Regions from separate parts of the Actinoallomurus sp. NPDC050550 genome, predicted to be linked through region 2. Evidence: riboswitches for the same ligand, from Rfam matches in the RefSeq annotation. Region 2 holds a riboswitch; the other holds the start of a gene.

Region 1 (8,440 bases), on a different contig from region 2:
GGAACTGACCTTCCGGCCGTCCCGGCTGCGAGTGTGCGAGCGGCTGGCCATCGAGTTCTGCCGCATCGTCGTCCCCGGGACACTGCTGGGCACGGTCGCCTACCTCATCCTCCTCGGCGACGCCTCCCTCGCGCGGACGCTCGGCATGGCCGGGGTGCTGCTGCTCTCCCCCGCGATCGCGCTGCTCGGCGGTCTCGGCACCGTGCTGGCCGTAGCGGCGCTGAAATGGCTCATCGTCGGGCGCTACCGGCCACGAGTCGAGCCGTTGTGGAACCGGTTCGTCCGCCGCACCGAGTTCGTCACGGCGCTGTACGAGACCGCCGCAGTACCGGCGCTCCTGGGCTCCCTGGTCGGCACCCCCATGCTCGGCTGGGCGCTGCGGTTGTTCGGCGTCCGCGTCGGCCGGCGGACCTGGATCGCGACCACCTACGTGACCGAGTTCGACCTGGTACACATCGGCGACGATGTCGCCGTCGGTAACGCCACCTCGCTGCAGACCCACCTGTTCGAGGATCGGGTCATGAAGATGTCCCACGTCCTGCTGGAGGCCGGGGCGAGCGTCGGTGCCCGGTCGGTCGTGCTGTACGACGGCGTGGTCGGCGAGGACGTGATCGTGGACGCGCTGTCGCTGGTCATGAAGGGGGAGCGACTTCCCGGCGGCACCGCCTGGTCCGGCATACCCGGCCGGCCCGCGACACCGCCCGCCGCCGTCTGATCGTCCCCGAACCGTGCCGGCCGTGACCACGGCGAGAAATCGCCTGGTCACGGCCGTGACCAGGCAGGCGCGATGGGGCGGTGGAAGCAGGATCACTTGCCCGCTTGCACAAGTATCCGCTATCAAGGGCATTTGCCGCCGAGGAGTCCGGACAGATGCGGGGAGCGGACGTCCCGAACTCCGGCCGGCACCGTGTTGGGCGCCCCGACGCGGATCCCCACTGGAAGGGTTGTGCCGATGACCGACCAGCCGTCAGAGCACCAACACGGAGCGCACTATCTGACCGAGGTGCTGCGCCGACAGACGGCCCATCTGGAGAAGGTCCTTCATGCCGACGCGCACCTGCCCGATTGTTTCCAGGATGTCCATCTACCGGCGTGGCTGCGCTGCACCGAGGGAGAACAGCGACTACCGGTCACGATCACCGTGGTCATCGCGATCTTCTTGCAGGCCGTACTGCCACACCGGTTCGCGCTGCAACCGCACTACCTACTCCCCGGCCTGGAAGCGGTGCTGGCGGGCGGCCTGGTGGCGGCGAACCCACGACGGATCAACCGGCAGTCCCGGGCACTGCGTGGCATGAGCCTGGTGCTGATCGGCGTGATCACCGTGGCCAACACCTACTCGGCCATCAGGTTGGTCTGGGAATTGGTCGGAGGAAGGGCCGGAGAGAGCGCGGGACCACTTCTGGCGACCGGCACGGCCATCTGGGGCACCAACGTCATCGTCTTCGGACTGTGGTACTGGGAACTGGACCGCGGCGGCCCGGTGGCCCGTGCCTTGGGACACCGCGCGCATCCGGACTTCTTGTTCACCCAGATGCAGGCACCGGAGATGGCTCCACCGGACTGGGAACCCGCCTTCCTGGACTACCTCTACCTGTCGTTCACCAACGCGACCGCGTTCAGCCCGACCGATGTGATGCCGCTTGCCCGCTGGGCCAAGATGACCATGCTCGTCCAGTCCGCGGTCTCCATCGTCGCGGTCGCCCTGGTGGTCGCTCGCGCCGTGAACGTCCTCAAGTGAGCACGACGCCTGCTCCTCAGGAAATCCTCAGCACTTCCGAAGGCGAGTTCCAAGTGGCGGGGCGATAGTGAAGCGTCGTGGCTGACAGCACAATAGATCTGCCGTTGGAAGGCACCAGCGGCCAGGACAGCGGGTTCTCCCCGCACGACCGGCGCACCGGCTTCCGCTGGAGACCGTGGTCGTCTCCAGCGGACCAACCCGGTTACGCGCGTCCGGCGCTCCTGTTGATCGCAGCCGCGGCGGCCGTGTTGTTCGCCTGGGGCATCGATCACACCGGCTATCACGTGTTCTACGCGAACGCCGCGCGGAGCATGTCCGAGAGCTGGCGGGGTTTCCTGTTCGGCTCATTCGATCCCGGCAACTCCATCACCCTCGACAAGCTCCCGGGCTTCTTGTGGCCGCAGGCACTGTCCGCGCTGATCTTCGGTTTTCATGCCTGGGCGCTGGAGCTTCCCCAGGTGGTCGAGGGCGTGCTGTGCGTCCTCGTCCTCTACCGCGTGGTGCGGGTCTGGGCGGGCGTGCCCGCCGCACTGCTGGCCGCCGCGGCGTTCACGCTGACGCCGGTCACGGCCGGGGTGTTCCGTACGCCCGCTGAGGACGCGGCGCTGACGCTGCTCCTTCTCCTGGCGGCGGAGGCATCCCAGCGCGCGGCACGCACCGGGCGGCTGCGCACGCTCGTCATGGCCGGTGTCTGGGTGGGGTTGGCCTTCCAGGCGAAGATGCTCGAGGCATGGGTCGTGCTGCCGACTCTCGCCGTCACCTTCCTGGTGGCCGCGCCCACGCCCCTGCGACGCCGCCTCACGCGCCTGGTCATCGCGGGCGTGGTGATGACCGCCGTCTCGGCGTCATGGATCATCGTGGCCACCCTGACCCCGGCGAACGACCGACCCTACGTCGACGGCACCACCGACAACTCCGCCTTCGGCATGGTCGTCGGCTACAACTTCCTCAACCGGTTCGGATCCGTGGGACTCAGCGCGGACGGCACGGGAAGCGTGACCTCGGCGCAGGGCCACGGTGGCGGTAACCGCCGCGGCTCCTTCGGGCGTACGGGCGCGAACCCCGGTGGCATGAACCCGAGCGGTATGGGCGAGCGCTCCGGCCGTACGGGCGCGGGCTCCGGGGGATTTGCTCCGGGAGCCGGCTTCGCGAACGGCCGTGCTCAGCGACCCGCGCAGGGGATGGGCGGGCGCGGGTTCGGCGAGCAGGAGGGGTGGAACAAGATGGTGACCCCCGCCATCGCCTCGCAGACCGGGTGGCTTTATCCGCTCGCGCTGGTAGCCCTGGTGGTGGGCCTGGCATGGCGTCGCCGTGAGCCCAGGACGGACGGGCTGCGCGCCGGATACCTCCTGTGGGGTCTGTGGTCTGTCTCTTTCTTCGTCGTCTTCAGCGCCGGGAGCGTCGGTGGCCACATGTACTACATGGGCGTCGTCGACGTGGCGCTGGCCGCACTGTCCGGCGCGGGTCTCGTGGCGATGTGGGAGGCGTTCCGAACGTCCGGGCGGCGTGCGGTCGCCCTGCCCCTGGCGCTGATCGGCACCGTGGCGTGGGCCGTCTACCTGACATGGAATTTCCCGACCGTCCGATCGTGGCTCGTACCTACCGTGATCGGGATTGGCGTGATCGCCCTCGTTCTGCTCGCCGCGTGGCGATGGGGCGGGCTCCGCCGTCGCCTCGTCCCGGCCACGCTGGTCACCGTTGTCGCCGCGACCCTCATCGCGCCGGGAGCGTGGGCGTCATCGGTGTTCACCTCCGCCCAGCACGGCGCGTCCGGCATGGGAGCCATCGGGCCCGCACAGCGCGGGGGCGGTATGACACCGCTGTGGCTCACCGGCGCGATGGGCGCGGCGAGGCGCGGGGGTGCCCGCGCGATGGGCGCGGCGAGAGACCGGGGCGCCCGTGGCATGCGGTTCGGGGATTCCTCCGGGAAGCTCACCGCCGACCAGTTGGCTCTGCTCACCTACGTGCGGGCACATCGAGGCGGCGCGAAGTACCTGTTCGCGACGGATGGTTGGTCGGCCGCCTCTCCCTACATCCTGGGCGCCGGGGCCTCCGTCCTGCCCATGGGCGGGTTCACCGGCCAGGTGCCGTTCCCGACCCTGGACCACTTCCGACAGCTCGTCGACCACGGAGACCTGCACTATGTGCTGCTCGGCGGCGGCGAGGGCCGACGAGGCGGTGGTGCCGCTCAGGTCGCGGCGATCACCTCCTGGGTGAGCACCGCGTGCACGGCCGTACCCGCCAGTGCGTACGCGGGCTCCGCATCCGAGGACCCGTCCGCTCCGGCGTTCTTCGGTGACGCCACGGCGGCGCAGCGGCTCTACCACTGCGGCTGAACCCGAAGGTCGCGGGACAAGCCGACTTGCGGGGCGCGGCGTCATGACAGGACATAAGGCGGCTGGTCGTCAACGGCGAACTCGACGGCCGTCCGGGCAGGGAAGGTTGCCGCGAGCGGTGTCGCTCGGTCGCGGATTCACCCGTGAGTATTGGTCGCCCATGTCGCATCGTGGCCGTTGTAGATCACCAGGTTTTCGTCGGCCTGGAGCACCAGCGTCGCGCCATCGTGGCCGAACGTGCCCGACGCCCAGACCGCCTCTTTGCCGGCGTAGACGACCAGATTGCCGTCGGCCTGGAACTCGGCGTACGCACCGGCCTGATGCGTCCCGGTGGACCAGATGATCGCGCCGCTCGTGCCGCGCAGCACGAGGTCGCCGCCCGTCTGCATCGTCAACGCGAGGCGGTTCGTGCGCAGGGTCTTACCCGGGTTGAGGCCGTATGGCGCATGCACTTCGAGTGCCCACGGATTCCCGCCCGACATCGGCTTCTCACCCGCCGGAACGCCCTTGCGGGCCGCTCTGCTCGAGGGACCGCCCTTGTGGGCCGCATCGGCGCGAGGTGAAGGCTTGCCGGGTGCCCTGGGCTCGGCGCTCTTGGTGGCCGCCGGTTTGTGCGTCGGTTGTGCGGAGGGTGTCGAGGTCGGGGTGGCCGACGGGGACGTGGAGGTGTACGCGCCCGGCGGAGGTTGCTGGCCGTTGCCGGACAGCACCCTGTCGGCCGCAGCCGAGGTGGGGTGTTTCCTGGCGTGGTGCGAGCCCGTGCCGATCAGCAGGATCGGGACCGCGAGCAGGACGGCCCCGCCGATCGCGACCGCGGCCAGCACGGGTTTCTTCGGCCGGTCCGGCGGCATCTCCTCGGCGTTCACCGCACCGATCTGCGGTGCGACCGCCACCGCGGCGTCCGTGTCCGGGGCGGGGTCCTCCTGCTCCTTCGCCGCCGACGGTGTGTCCTTCGGCCGCTCTTGGGTCTCGCCGGCCTTCTTCTCCTCGGTGGCGGACCGGTCGCCCTCATGGGCCGGCTCGGCGCCGCCGGCCGGCGCCAGGTCTCCGGCCTCTTCGATGTCCGCCTTGGGCAGTTCCACCGGCCGGCGGATACCGAGCGACTCCGCGCGTTCGCCGGGTCCTGACTGCGAAGACAAGATCGCTCTCCTTAGGTCTGAATCAGATCGCGGGCGGCGCCGGGTCCAGCGGCGCGCCGGCCAGGTGCTGCGGGACGTCCCTCCCGCTCAGGGCACATGCCGACGCAGGTATCGGCGGCAGGCCGACTCCTCGGTAAGGCATACGAATCCCACCGCATTCGGGTTCACCACCGGACGGCTCCGTTTTCGGGCGAATACGACCGATCTCGCCCGAGTACGCCCGGCGACTCGGGGGCGACGGGGATTGATACGCTCGCGGCTGGCATGAACTGATGCGAGGTGCCCCCACGAGGGGAGAATCGGGAAGCCGGTGAAATTCCGGCACGGGCCCGCCGCGGTAACCGGGGAGCCGCCGTCCACGCGCGCACGCGCAGCCACTGGCCGCCAGGCCGGGAAGGCGGATGGTCAGGCATCGATCCGGAAGTCCGAAGACCGGCCTCGCTCCATCGGCCACCGCCAAGGTGGCCTGACGCAGCGGGAGCCTGCCCATGAACGCCGACATCTACGACGTGGTCCACCGTCGCCGTGACGTGCGCGCCCAGTTCACCGGCGCGCCGATACCAGAAGACGTCCTCCACCGGATCCTGACGGCTGCGCACGCCGCGCCCAGTGTCGGGCTCTCCCAGCCCTGGGACTTCATCATCGTGGCGGACCCGGCCGTCCGGCGCGCCTTCTACGACCACGTCCAGCACGAACGCACCACGTTCGCCGCCACCCTCACCACGGCCGCCGCCGACCGTTTCGCCCGGATAAAGATCGACGGTGTACTGGAGAGCAGCCTGTCGATCGTGGTCACCTACGATCCCGACCGGGGCAGCCCCGCGGTCTTGGGCCGACACGCCATCGCCGACGCGGGACTGTACTCGGTCTGCCTGGCCATCCAGAACCTGTGGCTGGCCGCCACCGCCGAGAACCTGGGCGTCGGCTGGGTGTCCTTCTACCGCGAACGGCACCTGCGTCAGTTGCTCGGTATCCCGACCGGGATCCGGCCCGTCGCCTGGCTGTGTGTAGGGCCGGTCACCCATCTGGAAGCCGTGCCGGATCTCGAACGGCACGGCTGGCGCCACCGCCGCCCCTTGGAGGCCGCGATCCATCACAACCGCTGGTGAGCCCCGCAGGGCGTCATCGTCGGTCACCGCGGGTTCGTAACGCCCCACGCGCACGGTTTACGAAGGGCATGCAGCCGGATCGACGGCAGGCCACTGAATCCGGATCGCGGGGTCGCGCTCAGCCCGTTTCGGCCTCGGTCCGTGGTGCTCGAGTCAGGGTGAGAGCACTACCTGCCACGCCGATAACGATGATCGCGATGGCCACGCTGATCCCGCCCTCATGGTCCCAGTAGACGTCCTTGAGCTCGATCAGCAGAGCGGCCTCGTCGACGACAAGAGCGAGCCCGATGCCGAAGGCCAGGCCCATCCACATGCGCCAGCGAGGGGAGCGCTCGACGAGCCCGCATGCTCCCACAGCGATCAGCGCCAAGATGCCCCAGATGTAATGGTGGATGTGCACGCCACCGACCCGGACATTGCCCAGCCCGGCGACGTGGACGTGGATCGCCCAAGTCAACAGGCGCAGCCCGGCGAACGTCGCGGTGAATCCCCACCAGGCCAGCACCAACCCACGCCGGGTCGGATGAACCTCCCGCAACCGGCGTGGGCCACGCTGTTCCAAGCGGCGGGCCTTGTGGTCTCGCGGCACCTGTTCGGTCACTCGGCGAGCGTACTTCGGCGCATCGACTCTTCGCGGTCACGGCGGCCGGCTGTACCCGGTAAGACGTAGGGCCGGGAAGCTCTCAGTCCTAAGGTGCTGGTATGACCTCCGAATCCGGCGGCATCATCCTTGAGATCGATGGCATGAGGCTGATCGGGGACCAGACTGTAAAGCATCGATCGGCGCGGATTCGGGGAGGCATAGGGTGCGAGACCATCCGGGGCGATGGCTTGTCATCCTGGTCGCGGCCGTCGCCGCGGTGTACTGGGTGCTGACACACGGCGAAGATAATTCCGGCGGCGTGCGACCGACCGGGTCCGGCAGGTCGGGCGTCGCATCGACACCGAGTGGCAAGGCGCCTGGCCGATCGGATTCGACGTCGGCTTCGAACGACCCCGCGCGCTTTGCCGCACAGGTCATCAAGCACGCACGCGAGGCCAGGATCAGCCCGAAACTGCTGATGGCGATCCTGTACAACGAATCGGACAAGCCACACGACCCTGGCTTCGAACGCGCCTGGCAGAAGATCAAGCCAGATGCCGCGTTCGGCATCGCCGACATGCACAAGCCCGCGTTCAATGAGACCAAACACGGCCGCAGCTTCGCCGACCGCCGCTGGGAAGAACTCCCTGACGACCCCGACCTCGCGATCACTGCTGCGGCCTGGTATCTGCATGATCTGGCTACCGACCTGCCTGCCAAATGGTCCGGGCCGTACACCCGAAATGAGTTGCTGGCCCTCGGCTACAACGCCGGGCCCGGCGCTATGAGAGCATTCGCCCGAGGCGCCAAGCCTGGTGACATCGCCCAGTCCTATCTGGAACGCCTACGTGGGAACTGGGCAACGGCCGGACAGGCCCTCCGCCGTTAGCAGTGAGCATTTTGAACAGTGTCCGGCGATGTTCAGCCGGTACGCACTATCTGCGTCATGCCTTCGTCCTGGATCGGTTGAGGTGCGGGCCGTCGGGCCGCGTCGCTGATGCGGATGAGGATGGCGATGAAGATCCAGTTCGACAACAGCGCCGATCCGCCTTGCGCCAGGAAGGGCGTTGTGACGCCGGCGGTCAGTGGGATGAGCCCGGTGACGCTGGCGACGATCAGGAAGACCTGAAGGGCGAAGATGAAGGAGATCCCGCCGGTGAACAGTTTCAGGAACGGGTCGCGAATGAGGAGCGCGGCCTTCATGCCGCGCTCCACGATCAGCGCGAAGACCAGCAGGATCACCATCAGTCCGGCGAGTCCCAGTTCCTCGCCGAAGGAGGTGAAGATGTAGTCGGCGTAGCTGACCGGGGTGAGGTACGGCTGGCCCTGCCCGAGCCCGGTGCCCAGCACACCGCCTTGCGCCAGGGAGAACATCGCTCGCATGGGCTGGCCGCTGTCGGCGTAGTGGCCGCCCAGGGCGGCGCACTTGCTCACGAAGTCGGCCGTGTCCGACGTCGCGTGGATGAGGGAGGCCTGGGTCTGCTGGTTGATGACCTTGCCGCCGATGGCGCAGCCGCCGTCGAAGTACGCTT
Region 2 (8,440 bases):
GGTTGCGCCACATCGGCAGCGAGCCGGTGTAGCCCTGGATCACATAGACCGCGGGGTAGCGGCGGTCCGGCTCGTCGTCGTACCCCGGCGGGACGTACACCCACAGCGGCCGCCGGTGCGGGTCGCCGAGAGGGTTGTCGCGCAGCAGATCGCTGGCGAAGTCGTGTTCGTCGATGCGTCCGGCGAGCTCGGCCGACCAGGGCAGCATGTGGTGATCTTAACCCGGGGCAAGCCCGAGAGGGACCGCGGGAGCGAACTCCCGCGGTCGGCTGGGCATGAGGTATGTGTCAGTCGTCGGAGCCGTCGATCACGGCGACCTCGACGCAGTCGGCATTGTTGGAACTGCGGCTGCTCTTGCGCCAGCCGGCGTCGGTGAGATCGGGGTGGCCACTCATCCCCTGCTCTCCTCTCTGCTAAATCACCCCCGCGGGTACGGGGACGCATTCTTGAACTCGTCCGCCGCCGCCGCGATGAACTCGGCTGACTCGTCGGGTGGCAGCGCAGCGGCCCGCAGATGGTCGAACCAGGTCGTGTGACGGCGGACGTCCTTCTCCTTCTCGAGAAAGATGTTCCCGGCGGGACAGTCGATGTAGACGACGTCCAGGTCGGTGGGGTCGGGAAAGCCGATGATCGTGAAGGCCCCGTCGACGCCCGGGTGGGCGCCACGCGCGAACGGCAGTACCTGGATGGTGACGCCGGGCAGCTCGGCGGCCTCGAGCAGCCGCATCAGCTGAGAACGCATCACGGTGATGCCGCCGATCGGCCGGCGCAGGACCGCCTCGTCGATCACGGTCCACAGCTCCAGGCGGCCGGGCTCCTGCAGCATGGCCTGGCGGCGGGTGCGCAGCGCGATGCGCCGGTCGACGTTCTCGGGGGTCTCGCCGGGCCGACCGGCCTTGATCAGCGCGCGGGCGTACTCCTCGGTCTGCAGGAGACCGGGCACAAGATGGGTCTGGAACGTTCGAATGGAGGCGGCGGAGGCCTCCAGGCCGATGTAGGTGTCCAGGCCCGCGGACGTGGACAGCACCGCTTCGTACTCGGTCCACCAGCCGCGCTGCTGGGCGTCCTTGGCGAGCCCGAGGAGCTGGTCGCGCTGGGAGCCCTCGGGCAGCCCGTAGAGGTCGAGCATGTCCCGTACGTCGCGGATGCGCGCCACCGACTTGCCGGTCTCGATGCGGCTGACGCGTGACATCGAGCACTCCAGGTGCTTCGCGACGTCTTCGATCATGAGACCCGCGGCTTCGCGGAGCCTCCGCAGCTCCATTCCGAGCCGGCGACGGCGAACGGTTGGACTACGGCCATCGGTCATGGGGCACCTCCATGGCGAGCGTCCTGCGGGAATGGCGAGAAGAGGGGGGGACCGGTGGTGGGCCGCGGTGGGTTAGGCCGAAACCCTCGGCCGGACCGCGGAAGGGCCGTTGAACTGTGCACGGGTGATGCCGAATCCGTCTGATCTATTTGTCCGAAAATACTTGCACGTCAAAGTGGGGGAGGACATCCTGACAGGGAAGGTCACTCACCGTTGCCATCTGGGCACCTTTTGCCACCGGATGGCACCCTACCTGTTCAACGCCCTAGGGCGTACCCCTTCCTGCCGTATCGTCCAAGCGCGAGAGGGGTGGCAACCCATGGCCGCCACTGCGGATTCCCCGTCCGGGCCGCGGCGCCGCCACCTGGAGGCGCTCGCCCGCGAGGTCGAGGCCCGCGGTCTGCGCGGCGTGCTGGTCGGGGCCGAGGAGCCCATGCTGCGCGTGGTCGAGCCGGCCGGCGGGCGGAGCGTGATGGTGGTCGCCATGCCGACGTCCCGCGTCGCCTGGTCGTACCTGTGGGGCCGAGGCGGCCAGGCGGACGCCGCCGACCCCGCGCGCGCCGCCGAGGCGATCGCGCATTCCCTCGGCCGCTGAGCCGCGGAGGCCGCCTGCGGGTCGGCACTTTACAAAACCCACTCCCGAACGTATGTTCGAACTTGTCGCCTGCCTTCCCCCAGGCTCACTCTCTGTCACCGATCCGGAAGGTGGGCGGCCCGCGTGGGCGGAGCGAGCGAAGGGTTCGCCAGGGCGTGCCCTGGGCGTGGAGACGCGCCGGGCGGCGGCCGATGAGCCGGGTGTACGGCGACCCGGTCGAGGTCTGGCTCAGCGACGGCAGGCCCTCGCGCTTCGTCTGGCGCGGCCGGCTCTACACGGTGCTGCGCGTCCTGGATCGCTGGGTCACCACCCGCGACTGGTGGCACGAACGGCATCCTGAGGCCCCGGAAGGCGCCGAGCGGGAGTTCTGGCGCGTCGAGGCCACCCCAGACCGGGCGATCGGCGTGTACGAACTGCGCCACGACCAGGCGACCGGCACGTGGATGCTCTCCCGCGCCTGGAACTAGGGCGCGTCCGGTGGATCACGAATCTCAGGACTCGACGAGGTCGCGGATGGCCTTCAGGGTCGATTCGTCCTTCACTCCGGCGATGAGGAGTGTGGTCACGGGGGAGTCCTGCCACAAGCGGAGGCGTTCCTTGATGCGGCCGATCGGGCCGAGCAGGGAGATGGAGTCGGCCAGCTCGTCCGGCACCGCCTTGATCGCCTCGTCGCGTCGGCCCGACAGGAACAGCTCCTGCACGCGTACGGCCTCCTCGGCGTAGCCCAGCCGCCCGATCAGGTCGAGGTGGAAGTTGCGGTCCTTGGCGCCCATCCCGCCGATGTAGAACGCCAGCGGGATCTTGGCGAACTCCAGTGCGGTCGCCAGGTCGTCCGTCACGATCGTCGTCACGGTCGCGGCGATGTCGAACCCCTCCCGGCGGCCCGCCAACGACGCGCCGAACACCGCCTCGATCTGGGCCGGATCGACGAAGAGGGGCAGCCAGCCGTCCGCGATCTCAGTGGCGAGGGCGATGTTCTTCGGGCCCTCCGCGCCGAGGTAGACCGGGATCCGCGGGCGTACCGGATGGACGATCGACTTGAGCGGCTTGCCGAGCCCGGTGACGCGGCCGGGGCCGTACGCCGACGCCGGCAGGGGCAGCGGATAGTGGGGGCCGGCGGAGGTCACCGGCTCCTCGCGCCGCCAGACGTCCCGCAGGATCCGGACGTACTCGCGCGTACGCTCCAGCGGCCGGGCGAACGGCACGCCGTACCAGCCCTCGACGACCTGGGGGCCGGACGCGCCGATGCCGAGGGTGAGCCGTCCGCCGGACAGCGCGTCGAGCGTCAGCGCGTGCATGGCGGTCGCGGCGGGGGTGCGGGCGGACATCTGGACCACCGCCGTGCCCAGTTTGATGCGCGACGTCCGGGCGCCGTACCAGGCGAGCGTGGTGAAGGCGTCGGAGCCGTACGCCTCGGCGGTGAAGACGTATTCGTAGCCGAGCCGTTCGGCGGCCAGCACCGTCTCGGTGGCGTCCTCCGGATCCCGCTGCCAGTAGCCGACGTTGATGCCGAGCCTCATCCGCGCGCCTCCCTAAAACTAGAACGCGTTCTATTCAAGCAGATCGACGTCGATCCGGCACGGCCCCGAGGCCCTGCGCCGGACCCGCAGTGTCCCTGTGCCGGACCCGCGGTGCCCCTGCGCCGGACCCGCAGTGTCCTCGTGCCGGACCCGCGGTGCCCCTGCGCCGGACCCGCAGTGTCCTCGTGTCGGAGCTGCGGCGCCTCTGCGTCGGACCTGCGGTGTCGCGCGCCAGACCGGATATGTCATGCTGTCTTCCGGCGATACGCGGAGGAACCCGGTGCGAATCCGGGGCTGTCGCGCAACTGTGACCGGGGAGTTCTTCCTCAAGAATGGCCACGGCGTGAGCCGGAAGGTCGAGGGCGGGCGGCGAGCCGGGAGCCAGGAGACTCCGGCCGCCGATGCCAGACCACCTACGGGCGCGTTAACCCGAGGAAAGGACGACCACCGGGTGAACACCTATCCGTTCTCCGCCATCACCGGGCTGGAGGACCTCAAGCTCGCCCTCCTGATCAACGCGGTCTCCCCGGCCGTCGGCGGCGTGCTGGTCCGTGGCGAGAAGGGCACCGCCAAGTCCACCATCGTGCGCGGCCTCGCCGCGCTGCTGCCCGACGTCACGGTCGTGACGGACTGCCGGTTCTCCTGCGACCCGCAGGCGCCGGATCCACAGTGCCCCGACGGGCCGCACGTCGACGACGACGGCACGCTGGTCCGGCCGGCGCGGCTCGTGGAGCTGCCGATCGGCGCCGCCGAGGACCGCCTCACCGGCTCGCTCGACCTCGAACGCGCCCTGACCGAGGGCGTCCAGGCGTACCAGCCCGGCCTGCTGGCCGAGGCGCACCGCGGCGTCCTGTACGTCGACGAGGTGAACCTGCTCCACGACCACCTCGTCGACCTCCTTCTCGACGCCGCCGCGATGGGGCACTCGTACGTCGAGCGCGAGGGCGTCTCCATCCGGCACGCCTCCCGGTTCCTGCTGGTCGGCACGATGAACCCCGAAGAGGGCGAGCTGCGGCCGCAGCTGCTCGACCGGTTCGGCCTGACGGTGGAGGTGGCGGCCACCCGGGACCCGGAGGAACGGGCGGAGGTCGTCCGGCGGCGCCTGGCCTACGAGGCCGATCCCGCGGCGTTCACGCTCGGCTGGGCACGGGCCGAGGCCGAGCTGGCCTGGCGGATCGGCCAGGCCCGTGCCAGGCTCTCCGAGATCGTGCTGCCGGACGGCGCGCTGCGCCAGATCACGGCGGTGTGCGCCGCGTTCGAGGTGGACGGGCTGCGCGCCGACATCGTGATGGCCCGTGCCGCGATGGCCCTCGCCGCCTGGCACGACCGGACTGTCGTCACCGCCGCCGACGTCCGCGTCGCCGCCCGGCTCGCCCTCCCGCACCGGCGCCGCCGCGACCCCTTCGACGCGCCGGGACTGGACGAGGACAAACTCGACGACGTCCTCGAGAACACCGGCGGCTACGACTCCGACGACGCCTCCGGCTCCTCCACTCCGAACGTGCCCCAGCCACGCGGGGGAAGCGAGCCGGACACCGAACCCGACCCGGACGTCACGGTCGACTGGGACGCCCGGCGCAAGCCCGACGACGAGGACCCCGATGACCCCGGCCCGGACGACGGGCCTGACGGTCCCAGCCCGGACGGCTCCGGCCCGGACGCGCCCGGCGACTCCGACGGGCGGGACGCCCAGGAGGGGCCGCTGGTCGACATCGAGCAGGCGCTGTCGGGCGAGGGCGCGTCGGACGAGGACGACGGCGAGCGCACCCGGGTGGACTCCCCGGAACCCGCGCCCGCCGACGCCGTCTACCGGACGCGGGTGTTCACCGTGCCAGGCCTCGGGGACGGCGCGCCGGGCCGACGCTCGCGCGCCCGCACGCCGTACGGCCGCACGACCGGCGCGCGTCCGGGCGCGCATTCGCTGCACCTGACCGCGACGCTCCTCGCCGCCGCCCCGCACCAGCGCGCCCGCGGCCGCACCGGCCCTGGGCTGGTGATCCGCTCCGGCGACCTGCGCGAACGCATCCGGGAGGGCCGGGAGGGCAACCTGGTGCTGTTCGTCGTCGACGCGAGCGGCTCGATGGCCGCCCGGCAGCGGATGCGCGCGGTGAAGGGCGCCGTGCTCAGCCTCCTCCTCGACGCCTACCAGCGCCGTGACAAGGTCGGGCTGATCACCTTCCGGGGCACGTCCGCCGAGCTCGCGCTGCCCCCCACCTCCTCCGTCGAGGCCGGGGCCCGCCGCCTCGAGACCCTGCCGACCGGCGGGCGTACCCCGCTCGCCGCAGGCCTGCTGCGCGCCGCCGACGTGCTGCGCGCCGAACGCCTGCGCGACCCCGCCCGCCGCCCGCTGCTCGTCCTCGTGACCGACGGCCGGGCGACCCACGGCTCACCCGCTGACGCGTTGCGCGCCGCCGGACTCCTGCACGGCGTCACCGCCGTCGTGGTCGACTGCGAGCGCGGCCCCGTGCGCCTCGGACTCGCCGGCGGGATCGCCGCCCGCCTCGGGGCCGAGGTCGTCCGGTTGGAGGAACTGGCCGCCGACGCCCTCACCGGCGTCGTCAACGACAGCAGGGCGGCGGCGTGACCCCGGAACGAGCCCGCAAGGTGATCAACCTCGACGATGAGTTCGTGACCGTCGTCGTACGGAAGGACTGACATGCCGCAGGGAAAGCCGTCGCAGGTGCCCGACGACGGGCTCACGACCCGCCAGCGCCGCAACCGGCCCCTCGTGGTCGTCCACACCGGGCCGGGCAAGGGCAAGTCCACCGCGGCCTTCGGGCTGGCCCTGCGCGGCTGGAACCAGGGCTGGCCGATCGGGGTGTTCCAGTTCGTCAAGTCCGCCAAGTGGCGCATCGGCGAGGAGCGGGCCCTGCGTGTCCTCGGCGACTCCGGCGAGGGCGGCCCGGTCACCTGGCACAAGATGGGCGAGGGCTGGTCGTGGATCCAGCGGGCCGGCACCGAGGAGGACCACGCGGCGGACGCGCGCGAGGGCTGGGAGCAGATCAAACGCGACCTCGCCGCCGAGACCTACACGCTCTACGTGCTGGACGAGTTCACCTACCCGATGAAGTGGGGATGGGTGGACGTCGAGGACGTCATCGCGACGCTGCGGGACCGCCCGGGCTACCAGCACGTCGTCATCACCGGCCGCGACGCCGACCCGCGCCTGGTGGAGTTCGCCGACCTCGTCACCGAGATGGGGAAGGTCAAGCACCCCATGGACGCCGGCCAGAAGGGCCAGAAAGGCATCGAATGGTGACCGTGTCCCCGATCGCGCGGGCGGTCCGGTGAGGATCCCGCGCCTCGTCATCGCCGCTCCCGCCTCCGGGAGCGGCAAGACGACGGTCGCGACGGGGCTGATGGCCGCGCTGACCGCGCGCGGGCTCGACGTCTCGCCGCACAAGGTCGGACCGGACTACATCGACCCCGGCTACCACGCGCTCGCGGCCGGGCGGCCCGGCCGCAACCTCGACCCGTGGCTGACGTCGGAGGACCTCGTCGCGCCGCTGTTCCTGCATGGGGCGCGCGGCGCGGACGTCGCGGTGATCGAGGGCGTGATGGGGCTGTTCGACGGGGCCGAGGCCGCCGGCGGGGGCGGGTTCGCCTCCACGGCACACGTGGCCCGGCTCTTGGACGCGCCGGTCGTCCTCGTCGTGGACGCCTCGTCGGCGGGCCGCTCGGTCGCCGCGCTGGTCCACGGCTTCGTGACGTACGACTCCACGGTGCGGATCGGCGGCGTGATCCTCAACCGGGTCGGGTCCGACCGGCACGAGCGGATCTGCCGGGCGGCGATCGAGGAGACCGGCCTGCCGGTGCTCGGCGTGCTGCGGCGCCACGCGGACGCCGGCACCCCGTCGCGTCACCTGGGACTCATCCCGGCGGCCGAGCGCAGCGCCGACGCCGTACGGACCGTCGAGCGGCTCGGCGCCCTCGTGGCCGAGTCCTGCGACCTGCAGGGCCTGCTCGCCCTCGCCCACGGTGCGCCGCCGATCGCGGCCGACCCCTGGGACCCGGCGGTCGGCCTCCCGGACGGCGTCGCGGGCGCGCGTCCCGTTGTCGCGGTCGCGGGCGGTCCGGCGTTCACGTTCGGCTACACGGAGAACGACGAGCTCCTGAACGCCGCCGGGGCGGAGGTCGTCCCGTTCGACCCGCTGCGGGACGAGGCGCTGCCGGAGGGCACGCGCGGCGTCGTGATCGGCGGCGGCTTCCCCGAGATGTACGCTCCCGAGCTCGCGGCCAACGAACCGCTGCGCCGCCAGGTCGCCGCGTTCGGCGGGCCGATCTACGCCGAGTGCGCCGGTCTGCTCTACCTCGCCCGAACCCTCGACGGCGCGCCGATGTGCGGGGTCGTCGACGCGGAGGCGCGCATGACCTCCCGGCTCACCCTCGGCTACCGTGAGGCGGTCGCGGTGGCCGACTCGCCGGTGACCCGGACGGGCGAACGCTTCCGGGGGCATGAGTTCCACCGCACGGCGGTGGTCTCCGGGCCGGGCGCCGAACCCGCCTGGCGATGGCCGGGGTCCGGGCCCGAGGGATTCGCCGGCCGGAACCGCCTTGCGTCCTACCTTCATCTCCATTGGGCTGGTAGTCCGGAGATGGCGAGCCGTTTCGCGGGAGCGTGCCGATGACGTTCGACGAGGGTGTGCTGCTGGAGACCCGGCGGCTGCTGTTGCGCCCGTTCGAGGAGGACGACGCCGACGACGTCCTGGCCGCGAGCCGCGACCCCGCGCTCCTCCGCTGGATGGCCTGGGCGCCCGCCCAGACCGCCGAGACCGCGCTCGCCTGGTGCGTCACGTACGCCCACATCGATCCGGCCCGTGGCGTCAACTTCGCGATCGTGGGCGGCGACCGGCTCGTCGGCGCCCTCGGCCTCGACCGTGCGGAGTGGACGGACGGCCGCGTCGAGGTCGGCTACTGGATCGCGCCGTGGGCCCGGCGCAAGGGGTACGCCGTCGAGGCGACGCGCGGTGCCGCCGCGTACGCGTTCGAGAAGGGGCTGCACCGGGTCGAGCTGCT

What was found. A riboswitch is a leader RNA that binds a small molecule or an ion and turns the genes downstream of it on or off. The one in region 2 is predicted to bind cobalamin.
Region 1: it holds a riboswitch for cobalamin, as region 2 does, so the genes downstream of both, bluB (5,6-dimethylbenzimidazole synthase) here and AB0I04_RS14570 (putative cobaltochelatase) in region 2, are expected to answer to the same signal.

Annotation. Positions count from the first base shown of each region.
Region 1 is NZ_JBFAJC010000046.1:66,412-74,851, reverse strand. It holds gene AB0I04_RS41570 (Pls/PosA family non-ribosomal peptide synthetase) at 1-715, shown strand, start outside; gene AB0I04_RS41565 (hypothetical protein) at 953-1,741, shown strand; gene AB0I04_RS41560 (glycosyltransferase family 39 protein) at 1,819-4,077, shown strand; gene AB0I04_RS41555 (hypothetical protein) at 4,215-5,216, opposite strand; cobalamin riboswitch at 5,477-5,672, shown strand; gene bluB (5,6-dimethylbenzimidazole synthase) at 5,705-6,325, shown strand; gene AB0I04_RS41545 (hypothetical protein) at 6,444-6,926, opposite strand; gene AB0I04_RS41540 (transglycosylase SLT domain-containing protein) at 7,132-7,797, shown strand; gene AB0I04_RS41535 (FtsW/RodA/SpoVE family cell cycle protein) at 7,830-8,440, opposite strand, start outside.
Region 2 is NZ_JBFAJC010000008.1:261,829-270,268, forward strand. It holds gene AB0I04_RS14540 (alpha/beta hydrolase-fold protein) at 1-208, opposite strand, end outside; gene AB0I04_RS14545 (DUF397 domain-containing protein) at 288-395, opposite strand; gene AB0I04_RS14550 (helix-turn-helix transcriptional regulator) at 419-1,309, opposite strand; gene AB0I04_RS14555 (hypothetical protein) at 1,629-1,904, shown strand; gene AB0I04_RS14560 (DUF6504 family protein) at 2,096-2,371, shown strand; gene AB0I04_RS14565 (LLM class F420-dependent oxidoreductase) at 2,396-3,424, opposite strand; cobalamin riboswitch at 3,695-3,816, shown strand; gene AB0I04_RS14570 (putative cobaltochelatase) at 3,876-6,008, shown strand; gene cobO (cob(I)yrinic acid a,c-diamide adenosyltransferase) at 6,081-6,683, shown strand; gene AB0I04_RS14580 (cobyrinate a,c-diamide synthase) at 6,712-8,052, shown strand; gene AB0I04_RS14585 (GNAT family N-acetyltransferase) at 8,049-8,440, shown strand, end outside.